2 regions of the [Clostridium] celerecrescens 18A genome follow, and region 2 is predicted to be linked to the other one. Evidence: a T-box and tRNA genes for the amino acid it is inferred to sense, from the RefSeq annotation. Region 2 holds a T-box; the other holds one or more tRNA genes.

Evidence for each region. The T-box of region 2 lies ahead of leuS (leucine--tRNA ligase). A T-box ahead of a tRNA ligase gene usually reads a tRNA of that ligase, here a tRNA-Leu.
Region 1: it encodes a tRNA-Leu, which carries the amino acid that the T-box ahead of leuS (leucine--tRNA ligase) is inferred to sense. The anticodon was not compared.

Annotation. Positions count from the first base shown of each region.
Region 1 covers NZ_PGET01000001.1:1,269,121-1,274,792, reverse strand. The annotation lists gene H171_RS05935 (sensor histidine kinase) at 167-1,348, shown strand; tRNA gene H171_RS05930 (tRNA-Leu) at 1,917-2,000, opposite strand; tRNA gene H171_RS05925 (tRNA-Leu) at 2,053-2,136, opposite strand; tRNA gene H171_RS05920 (tRNA-Leu) at 2,295-2,378, shown strand; tRNA gene H171_RS05915 (tRNA-Asn) at 2,443-2,515, shown strand; gene H171_RS05910 (hypothetical protein) at 2,863-3,081, opposite strand; gene H171_RS05905 (nitroreductase family protein) at 3,640-4,167, shown strand; gene H171_RS05900 (GNAT family N-acetyltransferase) at 4,352-4,780, opposite strand; gene H171_RS24875 (TspO/MBR family protein) at 4,992-5,456, shown strand; gene H171_RS05890 (GNAT family N-acetyltransferase) at 5,607-5,672, opposite strand, start outside.
Region 2 covers NZ_PGET01000001.1:2,162,050-2,167,721, forward strand. The annotation lists gene H171_RS10060 (MBOAT family O-acyltransferase) at 1-85, opposite strand, end outside; gene leuS (leucine--tRNA ligase) at 510-2,924, opposite strand; T-box leader at 3,036-3,285, opposite strand; gene H171_RS10070 (CPBP family intramembrane glutamic endopeptidase) at 3,372-4,283, opposite strand; gene H171_RS10075 (GntR family transcriptional regulator) at 4,366-5,112, opposite strand; gene H171_RS10080 (hypothetical protein) at 5,125-5,672, opposite strand, start outside.

The sequences.
Region 1 (5,672 bases), 890 kb from region 2:
CCTTTTTACCGTGTACAGTGTATCTTTTCTTCTTTATCATAGAAGGAATTTTTTGTTGAAACGAAATCACTTGATATTCTTCCTGGTTTCTGCAGTCATCAATTGGAGTTTCAGTGCTACCTGGGGATTGGCTATATCCTCACATTATGGAGTTCTGGCTCTCTTATTGATCGTTCTGCTGGAATTAAAAGGATTGTATCAAATGAATTCGATGCAGCTACTTTTTGAGAGCGGCTATTTTGTCGCAGTTTTATACTGGGGACGAGGAATCGTATTGCCGGTTTTTGCTCTGATTCTGAACCATAGCGTACAGTGGGTAAGGCAAGACAAGTTTTACTCCCCCATTGCATGGATTCTTTCCTTATGCGTGATTCTCGTTTACAATATGCTTTTTCGCCATTTCATCGCTCCAAAAGCGAAGGTTGAAACGTTCTACCGCAGTAATGAACAGATCCGGTTTGTAGCTATTTTTCAAGTTTGCCTTCTGGGATATCTGCTGTTTATCAACCTGGGGCGGTATTATATGGCCGATTTGACCTGGTATAACATGGCCTGCATCATCTCCTGTATCATCTGCTTTGCAGCACAGGGATTGCTCGTCAGCTGGGGAATCAGAACCAGTTTCCTTTTAAAATATGAATTACATACGGAATTGCAGCAACAGCAGCTCGAGAGACAATTGCGGCATTATAAAGCGTATCAGAAATATATCGAGAGCTTTCGGGCTCTCAAACAGGATTACAATTATATGATAACCTCTGTAAAATCTCTGTTGTCCATCGGTGAATATCAGAAAGCTATAAGCTTACTCGATACCATACTCGATAAAAGTCAAAAGCAAGTTCCGGTACAACACTCTTATTCAAATAATATCCTGCTTGATGCTCTCCTGCAGGATACCGCAGATCGATGTAAGGAGCAATCCACCCAATTTTCAGCTAATGTCTATCTTCCCATCGGTCATAATATATCTGAAACCGATATTGTCCGTATGTTTACAAACCTATTCAATAATGCAGCAGAGGCTTGTGCAAAAGTCACTTCTGATTCTGAAAGATTTATTTCCATCAGAAGCAGATTTGTTTCCCACAATGGCTGGCTGAAAATCGAAACAGAAAACTCATTTCATGGTAAAGTACTCATTCGTAATGGAATTCCTGAATCAACAAAGCCTAATCGGGATTTTCATGGCCTTGGTTTATCAATCATTAATGAAACGGCAACAAAATTAGGTGGTATAATGGTTATAGATGTAGATCAGAAGAAAATGATATTTAGGACAACACTTTTACTGCCTGTTAACATACAACGATGGAATAATAAGGAAACCAAAATCTGCCCGTCCTAACCTGCGTAAAGCATGATTGCCAGAAATTGTGCCCGGACCATTATCTTAAATGCTGTCACAAAAAAGGCCGGCGGCCTATGAGGGGCGGCCGGCTTCCAACTCTTTTATATGTCTCGCCACCGAAAGAATGTCTCCACATTTTTCTATTTGTACATAAAAAAGAGCTCATTCAGAAAGCCAAATTTAAGGCAGTTGAACAAGCTCAATTGGGGAAAACGATGGAATGGTGATAGGAATTCAGACAAGCCATTTATCCGTTTATCAACCGGACAAATTACCGTAATTAATATCTAACAATTGTATTAATTATTATACCCCCAATATAATCCCTATTATTTCCAAACTCCCTAATTGCGATTTATATGTATCGAATTTTGTGTTTTACTGTAAAATAGGCTTCTTTTTAATAGAACCTTAACGTAAAAGAGCCGGGGATTATCATTAAATCCTCGACTCTAAATTGGCATTGTTTATTTATTAATGGCGCTGCCTTTGAACATAAAACCCAAAAAAATTTAATGTCCTGTGGTCATCTCCACAGGACATTCTAATCCGGTTTAAATTATAATGCGGGAGATGGGACTTGAACCCACACGAGCATACACCCACAAGATCCTTAGTCTTGCCTGTCTGCCAATTCCAGCACTCCCGCATGTCATATAAATATTGAAAACCACACAGCTATGACGATCTGCATAGTTTCATGCAGAAGAAGGGACTTGAACCCTCAAGGTATTGCTACCACACGGACCTGAACCGTGCGCGTCTGCCAATTCCGCCACTTCTGCATTTCGTTGTTATCTGTCGTAACAACAATAGTTATTATAGTATACAAGCTCTTATATGTCAACAACATTTCTCCAAATTTTTCAAATATTTTTTTTGTATATATTTTTCAAAAAATATTGACAATTTTACTTTTAAGTGCTAAGATAATGTTCGTTGTGCGGGAGTGCTGGAATTGGCAGACAGGCAAGACTAAGGATCTTGTGGGTGTATGCTCGTGTGGGTTCAAGTCCCATCTCCCGCACTTTTTAATATTTATATTTTCCCTATTGACATATTTCACTTTTCGGGTATAATAAGTCATGTATTCCTCGATAGCTCAGTCGGTAGAGCAAACGGCTGTTAACCGTTGGGTCGTAGGTTCAAGTCCTACTCGGGGAGTTTTTTATTGCCTGGAAATAAAAGGCACATGTGATTATAATACGAAAAAGCGCAGGCATCTTTGTCTGCGCTTTTTCCTTTCCAAGTATAGCAGAAAGTATGTATCCCGATGTGCCTGGATATCTGTACTTAACACCGACCGAACTTAGGATCGAAACAATTTCCCAACACAATAGCCCCGAGGCCAAAATCCCGGGGCTAATATAGCGTATAATTTTATATTATTTTCTTACCTGTAGGCAACCAAATTACTAAGTGTACATAACCGTCCTAAAAGATGGCATACAAACGCCTGTTGCGGCGCCACATTCCAAATCAGAAACCCTCAGCCTCCTGGAGCATTTCTCCTACTCTACATTTATTTCATCAGCAGTCATCATCACCGCGCCAGCGGGAAGCGCTGTTACAGCCATCCCGAAAACCTGCGCAGTAAGCTTCTCTTCTTTCCTTTTCGCATTCATCTCTCTCTGTTTCGCAACAAGATCTATTTTCACATCCGCAGTTATTGTTGCAACTACGCCTGCAGTTATTATTACAGCCGCCCCAAAAACAGCCCATATTTGCACCTCTTTTATTATTTTTATATTTTATTATATGGGCCCATAAGAAAAGATGTGAATGCCGCAAAAGATGGCTTTGACACCGGTATTCACTCAATTAAGCTATTTATATGTATTTATTTTAACCCTTATTATAATAGGAATGAATTGATAAATTAATCTTTTTACTGTATTACATTATATTATATGGACCATCTAGACAAGGTGTGTTAGCAATGAATTTGTGTATAACCATAGGTCTCAGTCCTGTTATAATTTGCATAATTTTGTCGTATTTTCAGACATTAACACACAATCCACAATTGTTTCCACATTATTGTGGATAAGTGTCGTTTTGAGTGTCAAAAAAAGCCCCTGGAAACACATGGTTTCCGTATTACCCTTTCACCGCTTGCATTTGATATAGTAAGCGTATGTTCATGCAATAAAAGCCATTAAATAGTGCATATATAAATTACATTCGTTGTAATTTAACGTCTATACTATCGCAAAATATGGAAATACATGATATACTTTTTTATAGAAACATAATCATAAACAGGAAGATAGAAAGGACCTGATAGAATGGACTTAATGGAAGCAATCTGTACAAGAAAAAGTTATCGCAAAACATTCAAACCGAATTATATCCCTGATGCCGATTTAAAAGAAATCTTGAAAGCTGGTGCAGCAGCCCCTTCAGGCTGCAATCAGCAGACAACTTGTTTTATCGCAGTAAATAATCAGGAGATGGTACACAATCTGGCAACTATATATGGTGCATCATGGGCGCTGACTGCGCCAGCAGCAATCCTTCTGTTAACAAAAGAAACGATTTCCTATAAAGGTAATTCCTACCACATACACGATTACTCCGCCGCAGCTGAGAATATTCTCTTGGCAATAAATGCAAAGGGATATTCTACTACCTGGATTGAGGGACAGATCGAAGGAGAAAAGGCCAAAAAAATGGGAGAGATTCTTGGAGTTCCAGAAGATTTAACAGTAGTTATCTATATGCCCTTGGGAATTCCAGATAAAGAAAATCCTGGTGTGACAAAAAAACCTTTTGAAGATAGAGCTTGGTTAAATGGTTATCGAAAAGAATTTTAATAGCAGAGAGTATAAAACAACTAGAGAAAAAATATTTACAGCCTTGGATAAGAGGAGCATGCTTACAGGCATTTTTTGCATGATTAGATATGTCTGCTTCTCTTCTCCCATATAAAAAGCAAGCCATATACTATTTTTATTTAACGCATTGGCTCTCTCAATTATCCGTTCATTCCGCTATAAATTACAACTGTTTCTTTAAAGTATATAGTCTGATATTATCGGGAAAACCGTTGACTTCTCCACAAATAACATATCCTTGCTTTTGATAAAAAAGAGGAGCTTGAAAAGAATATGTAGTCAGATGAACAATCTGGCACCCAGCGTCTTTTGCCTGATGTTCAATTACTTCCAATAAACGCGATGCTATTTTTTGTCCCCTATAAGCTTCCTGTACCCAAAGAACCTCTATTTCTAAGGATGAGAGATAAGTAGATCCTGATACACCTCCTACAATAACTCCCTTTTCATTGCGTGCTATATTCGTAAATTCCATATTTGGTACTTTTAATTTACCGTTTGTTTTTTTCATATTGTGCTCAAGCAACCCATTTATACGAACTGAATTTATAAACTCTTGCTCACCACAATCATTATAAATAGTTATATACATTTTCTCACCTCCATAAAACCAATATAAATAATTCTTAAAGATAGAATATCATCAAGCTTGCCAAATATCAATATTAAGTTCTCAATGTACTCTAATGCGTTAATTTCATTTAAATTTTTAATCTAAAAAATCTATATCTATTTGATTATAAATCCGAATATTCTTCGATGTGACCTCATAAACTATAATAAATACACATGGAGTGCATTATATGAAACCTATAAACAAAAGTGCTCTAGTAATTTCAATTCTTATACCTTTGGCTGTTGGTTCTTTATCAGCTCTTATAAGTGGTAACATGTCAACATATTCCTTATTAAATAAACCCTCCCTTAGCCCTCCATCCTATATTTTTCCCATTGTTTGGACATTACTTTATATCCTCATGGGAATATCTTCATACATAATTTATGTGTCAGGTAATGATAATTCAACTAAAGCTCTAAAAATCTATGCACTTCAACTTTTCTTTAACTTTTTTTGGAGCATTATTTTCTTTGGATTTTCTCAATATTTACTTGCATTTTTATGGCTAATATTGTTAATCATTCTAATAATTATAATGATCCAACAGTTTTATAAAATAAATTCTGTTGCAGCATACTTACAGATCCCATATCTTTTATGGTGCATATTTGCAGCTTATTTGAATTATACAATTTTGTTGATGAATTAAATTCCAAAGATTGTATTGTGTACCTCAGGGGTGATAATCATAGGTTTTCACCCCTAAGGTGAATATCAGTTTACCTGATTTATAGCAATAAAATATCTCAGCTTAATACTGATAGTTATTGGTTATTGGTTATCATTATTTAATTGGAATTTAGTCAATGCTGATCCAAAATCTTTGTTCTACTATGCCATCCATTAAAATTTCATTTTCCAGGAC
Region 2 (5,672 bases):
TTTTTGCTCTGTCCGGGCACACATAATAAAGAAGCAGAAACATCGGCAGAAATTGAAATATAAACTCCAAGCTACTAAAAATCATAAAATTTATTCCTAACATATGTATTTATTTTATTAGACGAAATAAGAGACCGGAAAGTTGCAGAATCCTGTAAAATTTTGTACTTTTTAGTAATTAAGCTACGATTTAAAGCATCAGTTCCACTCAGAGTCTCTTTGAATTGCTTTAGTCTTAAATGAAATTGCCTTCTTAATGACATGGGCAGAGATTTTTACATACATTATTTCAACACTAAATAAGGACATTATAAGCCATGTTTCAACAGCCTATAATATCCTTATTTTAAAGCATAAATTGTTTAACTTATTTACTGGATTTTAACCGAATACTTTAATACACTAATTCTACAGCAAATCAGTAATAAAGTTTAACAAGTTAAAACCGTTTGAATCCTTATAGAATCAAGTTTTTCCGTCTATTTAAAGTTTTTACCATAAAGACGGTTTTATTTGCACACGATATTTACAATTCTTCCAGGAACATAGATTTCCTTAACAATAGTTCCTGTTATCTTATCCGTGATCAAAGCCTTGCCTGCTTCAATGGCATCTTCCTTTGCTACGTCTGCAGGAAGCTTTACCACTGCACGGGTTTTACCGTTCACCTGAACTGCAACTTCGATCTCGTCATCTTTCATAGCCTCTTCATCACATTCCGGCCACTGAGCATGGAATACGGAAGTCTCGCCGCCAAGCTGCTGCCACAGCTCCTCACCGATATGTGGAGCAAAAGGAGCAACTAAAACCACAAAGGCTTTCAAGGTTTCTTTGTCAATGCCACCGGTCTTCTTGGCCAGGTCGATCAATTTATTGTTGTATTCCATAAATCCGGAAATTACTGTATTTAAGTTAAACTGATTGAAACGCTGTTCAATATCAAAGATCAGCTTGTTGCGCAGACGAAGCATATCTCTGGTGGCTTCTACATCCTTATTGCTGCTATCCGCTACCAGATTCCAGAAGCGGTGCAAGAAACGGCTGACACCTTCGATTCCCCTGTCATCCCACTCTGCATCTAATTCCGGCGGCCCTACGAAGAGCTCATACATACGAAGGGCATCACAGCCATAGTCACGCACCAAATCATCAGGAGATACCACATTTCCCTTTGACTTACTCATCTTAATTCCATTCTTTCCGTTGATCATACCCTGATTAAACAGCTTGGTAAAGGGCTCATCAAAATCCACAACACCGATGTCGTTTAAAAACTTGGTATAAAAACGGGAATACAGAAGGTGAAGTACTGCATGCTCCACGCCGCCGATATACATGTCAACCGGAAGATACTTTTTCGCTTTCTCCTTGGATACCAGTTCATTATCGTTATGACTGTCTACATAGCGAAGGAAATACCAGGAAGAACCGGCCCATTGAGGCATGGTGTTAGTCTCTCTCTTAGCAGGAGCACCGCATACCGGACAGGTGGTATTCACCCATTCATCAATATCTGCCAGCGGAGATTCTCCCGTACCGGTAGGCTGGTAGCTTTCTACCTCCGGAAGGGTGAGAGGAAGCTGGTCTTCCGGAACCGGAACATTACCGCAGTGCGGACAATGAATGATAGGAATGGGTTCTCCCCAGTAACGCTGTCTTGAGAATACCCAGTCACGCAGCTTAAAGTTTTCGGTTTTCTTTCCAAGGCCCCGTTTCTCGATCATTGCCGGAGCTTCTTTTTTAAGGAAAGAAGACTCCATTCCGTTCCACTCACCGGAATTGATCATCGTTCCGCTGGCATCGGTATAGGCTTCGGACATATTTTCAATTTCCTCGCCGTCCTTTGAGATAACCTGGACAATGGGGATGTTGAACTTTTTAGCAAACTCAAAATCCCTGTCATCATGGGCAGGTACGCACATGATGGCACCGGTACCGTAGTCGGCAAGCACATAATCGGATAGCCAGATGGGTACCTTGGCACCGCTTAAGGGATTTACTGCATAGCTGCCGGTAAATACACCGGTCTTTTCTTTATCCTGAAGACGGTCCACGTTTGACTTCATGGATGCATCGTAGATATACTTCTCAACTGCTTCTTTATTTTCCGGAGAAGCAAGGCCTGCGGCAAGGGCGTGTTCCGGTGCAAGCACCATAAAGGTGGCTCCGTATAAGGTATCAGGTCTGGTAGTATAAACTGTGATGTTCTCCTCTTTTCCGTCTACCTTAAAATCAACCTCAGCACCATAGGATTTTCCGATCCATTCAGACTGCATCTTCTTGACTTTTTCCGGCCAGTCGAGCTTATCCAGATCATTTAACAAACGATCTGCGTAAGCGGTGATTTTTAACATCCACTGTCTTAAGTTCTTCTTTGTAACTCCAGTTCCGCAGCGCTCACAGCACCCGTTTACAACTTCTTCGTTTGCAAGCCCTGTCTTACAGGATGGGCACCAGTTGATAGGGAATTCCTTCTCATAGGCCAGGCCCTTTTTAAACATCTGAACAAAAATCCACTGGGTCCATTTATAGAAGCCGGGATCCGTGGTGTTGACCTCCATATCCCAGTCATAAACAGCCGCGATCTCATTGATCTGACGCTTGATGCCCGCTACGTTTTCCGCTGTGGATTTTGCCGGATGAACTCCCATCTTGATGGCGTAATTCTCCGCCGGCAGGCCGAACGCATCCCAGCCCATGGGGTGAATCACATAATGCCCCTTTAAAATCTGATACCGGCTCCAAACATCAGAAATTACATAGCCTCTCCAATGTCCTACATGAAGACCGCTTCCTGATGGATACGGAAACATATCCAGACAGTAATATTTCTGCTTCTTTCCATCATCAACATTGATGGGGCTCTTTGCCCAGTTTTCCCGCCATTTTTTCTCAATGGCGCTGTGGTTGTATGACGCTGCCATAACAAAATTTCCTCCTTTTACAACAGGGTTTTTCCCTGTATCAAATGTCTGCAGATAAAATAATATCCGTATGAACGTATAAAAAAATGCGCCTCAGACCGTTCATACGGCCATAGAGACGCAGGATCTACCGCGTGGTACCACTCTATTTCATACAAGTTTTGTATGCTCTCACTGGATATCAAAGAACATATCCGCCCGCTTTAACGGTCAGGACACCGGCAATGCCTACACAGAAAGCAGAGCTTCCTTCAGCACGCTACTCAAAGGCCAGTTCGGCTGTCATTCCCAACCGGCTTCCACCACCCGCCGGCTCTCTGTATGTTTCAGACAGCTTACTACTCCTAATCACAGTATTTTTGCTAACTACAAATGTAACATAATTGACGAATTGTGTCAACCGTATTTTAAGAAACCCAGAATTTCTATGGACTGTCTTTCTTTTTATTAACTGGACGAAATGATAAAGGTCACAGTCGAAACAAGAAAAAACAAGATCATTCCAAGATTTAAGAACAGTACTTTAAATGCCCCTTTTCCCCATGTCTCCATAAGTCCGGGGTGAAACACTAATTTTTTTTGATTGATAAAAAACAAAATGGTTCCGGCAATAACCGCTCCCAGCATAAAAATGGAATAGGCTACGGTAAGCTGCAGATTATCTCCTATATGAAGAGCCACAACAGAACCAAGGAAATTAATGATCATATGAAAAATGATGGTATAGCGAAGCTTCCCCGTCTGAATATAAATATAGGCTAACACCAGACCGATTCCAAAGGCATAAAAGAACTGGTAAAAGTTTCCGTGGCTTAAGCCAAAAACAACGCTGGATACTAAAATCGCAGCCTTATCTCCATAGAGCCGGATCCGGTCAATTAAGACCTTACGAAAGAGGATTTCCTCACAAATTGGGGCCATGACCACCATGGTGACAAAAATTGACCAGGTGCTTAAGCCCTTCATCACTTCCTCTACCGGGTTTACCATAGGCTTTCCCAATAAGGCGCAGACGATACTCATAAGGCTCTGGCCCATTAGATTTCCAAAAAACAGGGCACTCATACAGACCAGGAATCCGGAAACCAGCATTCCTGCCCCGGCCTTTCTTGCCTCGGGTCTGTATAAGACCGGCATATCCTTTATAATCAGGCAGGCAACGACTCCGCCCATAAGGTAATTCGACAGGGAAACAAATACCATATACCAATTTCCAAAGGTTATATTCATTCCAAACCGGGACAGTAAAAGAGCAACGACTCCTACCTCAAGCTGTATTACAATCGTTACAAGAAGGAATGCTCCATATCCGATCCCCACTCTTGAAAACGCCTTCCATGCATTTCTTCTGTCTTCCACTATTCTCATACCTCCTGCCAGTTGGTATCAGTTTATCACAGATCAGAAAAAAGCGCAATTATTCAAAGCCCCCTCTTACTGGCTATGCATGATATTTCAGTTTTGTGTCCACCAGAAAGTCAATGCCCAGCTCATCCGGTTCTCTTCTTATTTCTTTATTTTCACGGTCAAACAAGTCCGGATATTTGGATACCAAAGGCCGTTCCTTGCTGATCAGACGGTTCAGATGATGGTTTAAAACTCCATGAAGCTGTTCAGAATCCTTTGCAAGGATGGCATCCATCAATTCTCTGTGCTGCTTTACAACCCCTGGTTCAATTCCGGAGTCTGCCATAGCCAGCATCTGGATTCTTCTGTAATGGCCGGAGTTTGCAGCCAAAATATTATTGCAGTATCCCTTGTTGGCTCCTTCGTAAAAGATGGAATGAAAATACATATCCTCTCCCCGAAATGCCCGGATATCTTTTGTTTTTTCAAGCTGTTCCTGTCTGTCCAAAGACATCTCCAATGCGGTGATTGCCTTTAAATTGCATACCGCCATAAATTCCAGCATCACATTTTCTTCCACGCAAATCCTCAGAAACCGCTCATTACGGACCTTATCATAATCAATCTTAGATATCATGGTTCCACGCTGGGGAAGAAATGTAATGAGTCCCTCCTTGGAAAGGCTGATTAATGCATCCCTGACCGGAGTTCTTCCAACCTCATAGGATTCGCTGATGTCCTTGATGCTGAATATCATTCCAGGGCGCAGCTTCAAATCCAGTATATCGGATCTCAATACATCATATATGGTATCTTCCTGGTTGTTTTCTATGACGCCCATGAATGCCTCCTGTTAATAACTTAATACTTCCCTGTACATCTTCAGGGCTTCTTTTGAATTATAATTATAATACAAAAGAATATCAAGAGCAAATGGTGAATAAAGAAATCCATTAATTTTCTTTGAAAAATACATGCCGGCAATCTCAGATAACGCCCTTACGGTTGATTTACTCTTGTAGCCGAACAGTTTCCACAAAATCACTTTTTCCCTTCTGGTATAGATTCCCTCTTCCTCTTCCTCTAGGAAGTGAAAAATCTCATGCCCCAGGATCAGCCTTTCAATCTGTTCCATCGGAAACAGACTTTCAAACAGGCCATTTTTCGCCGCCAGCTCTATGGGTTCCTTCATGATCTGTATCTGGTCAGGAGGGGTAAAAAGAGCAAATAACACCCTGTCTGCTATCTGCCCACTGTCCGCATACTCTACGTTTAGTTTTAATTTTTCTGCCAGCTCCCAGGGATCCCAGGTACCCAGACTGCTCATAACCTTATCTGCCATTTCATATCCGCAGCAGATCGCCTGTTTAATCATCCTCTTTTTTTCCGATTCGCTGACTT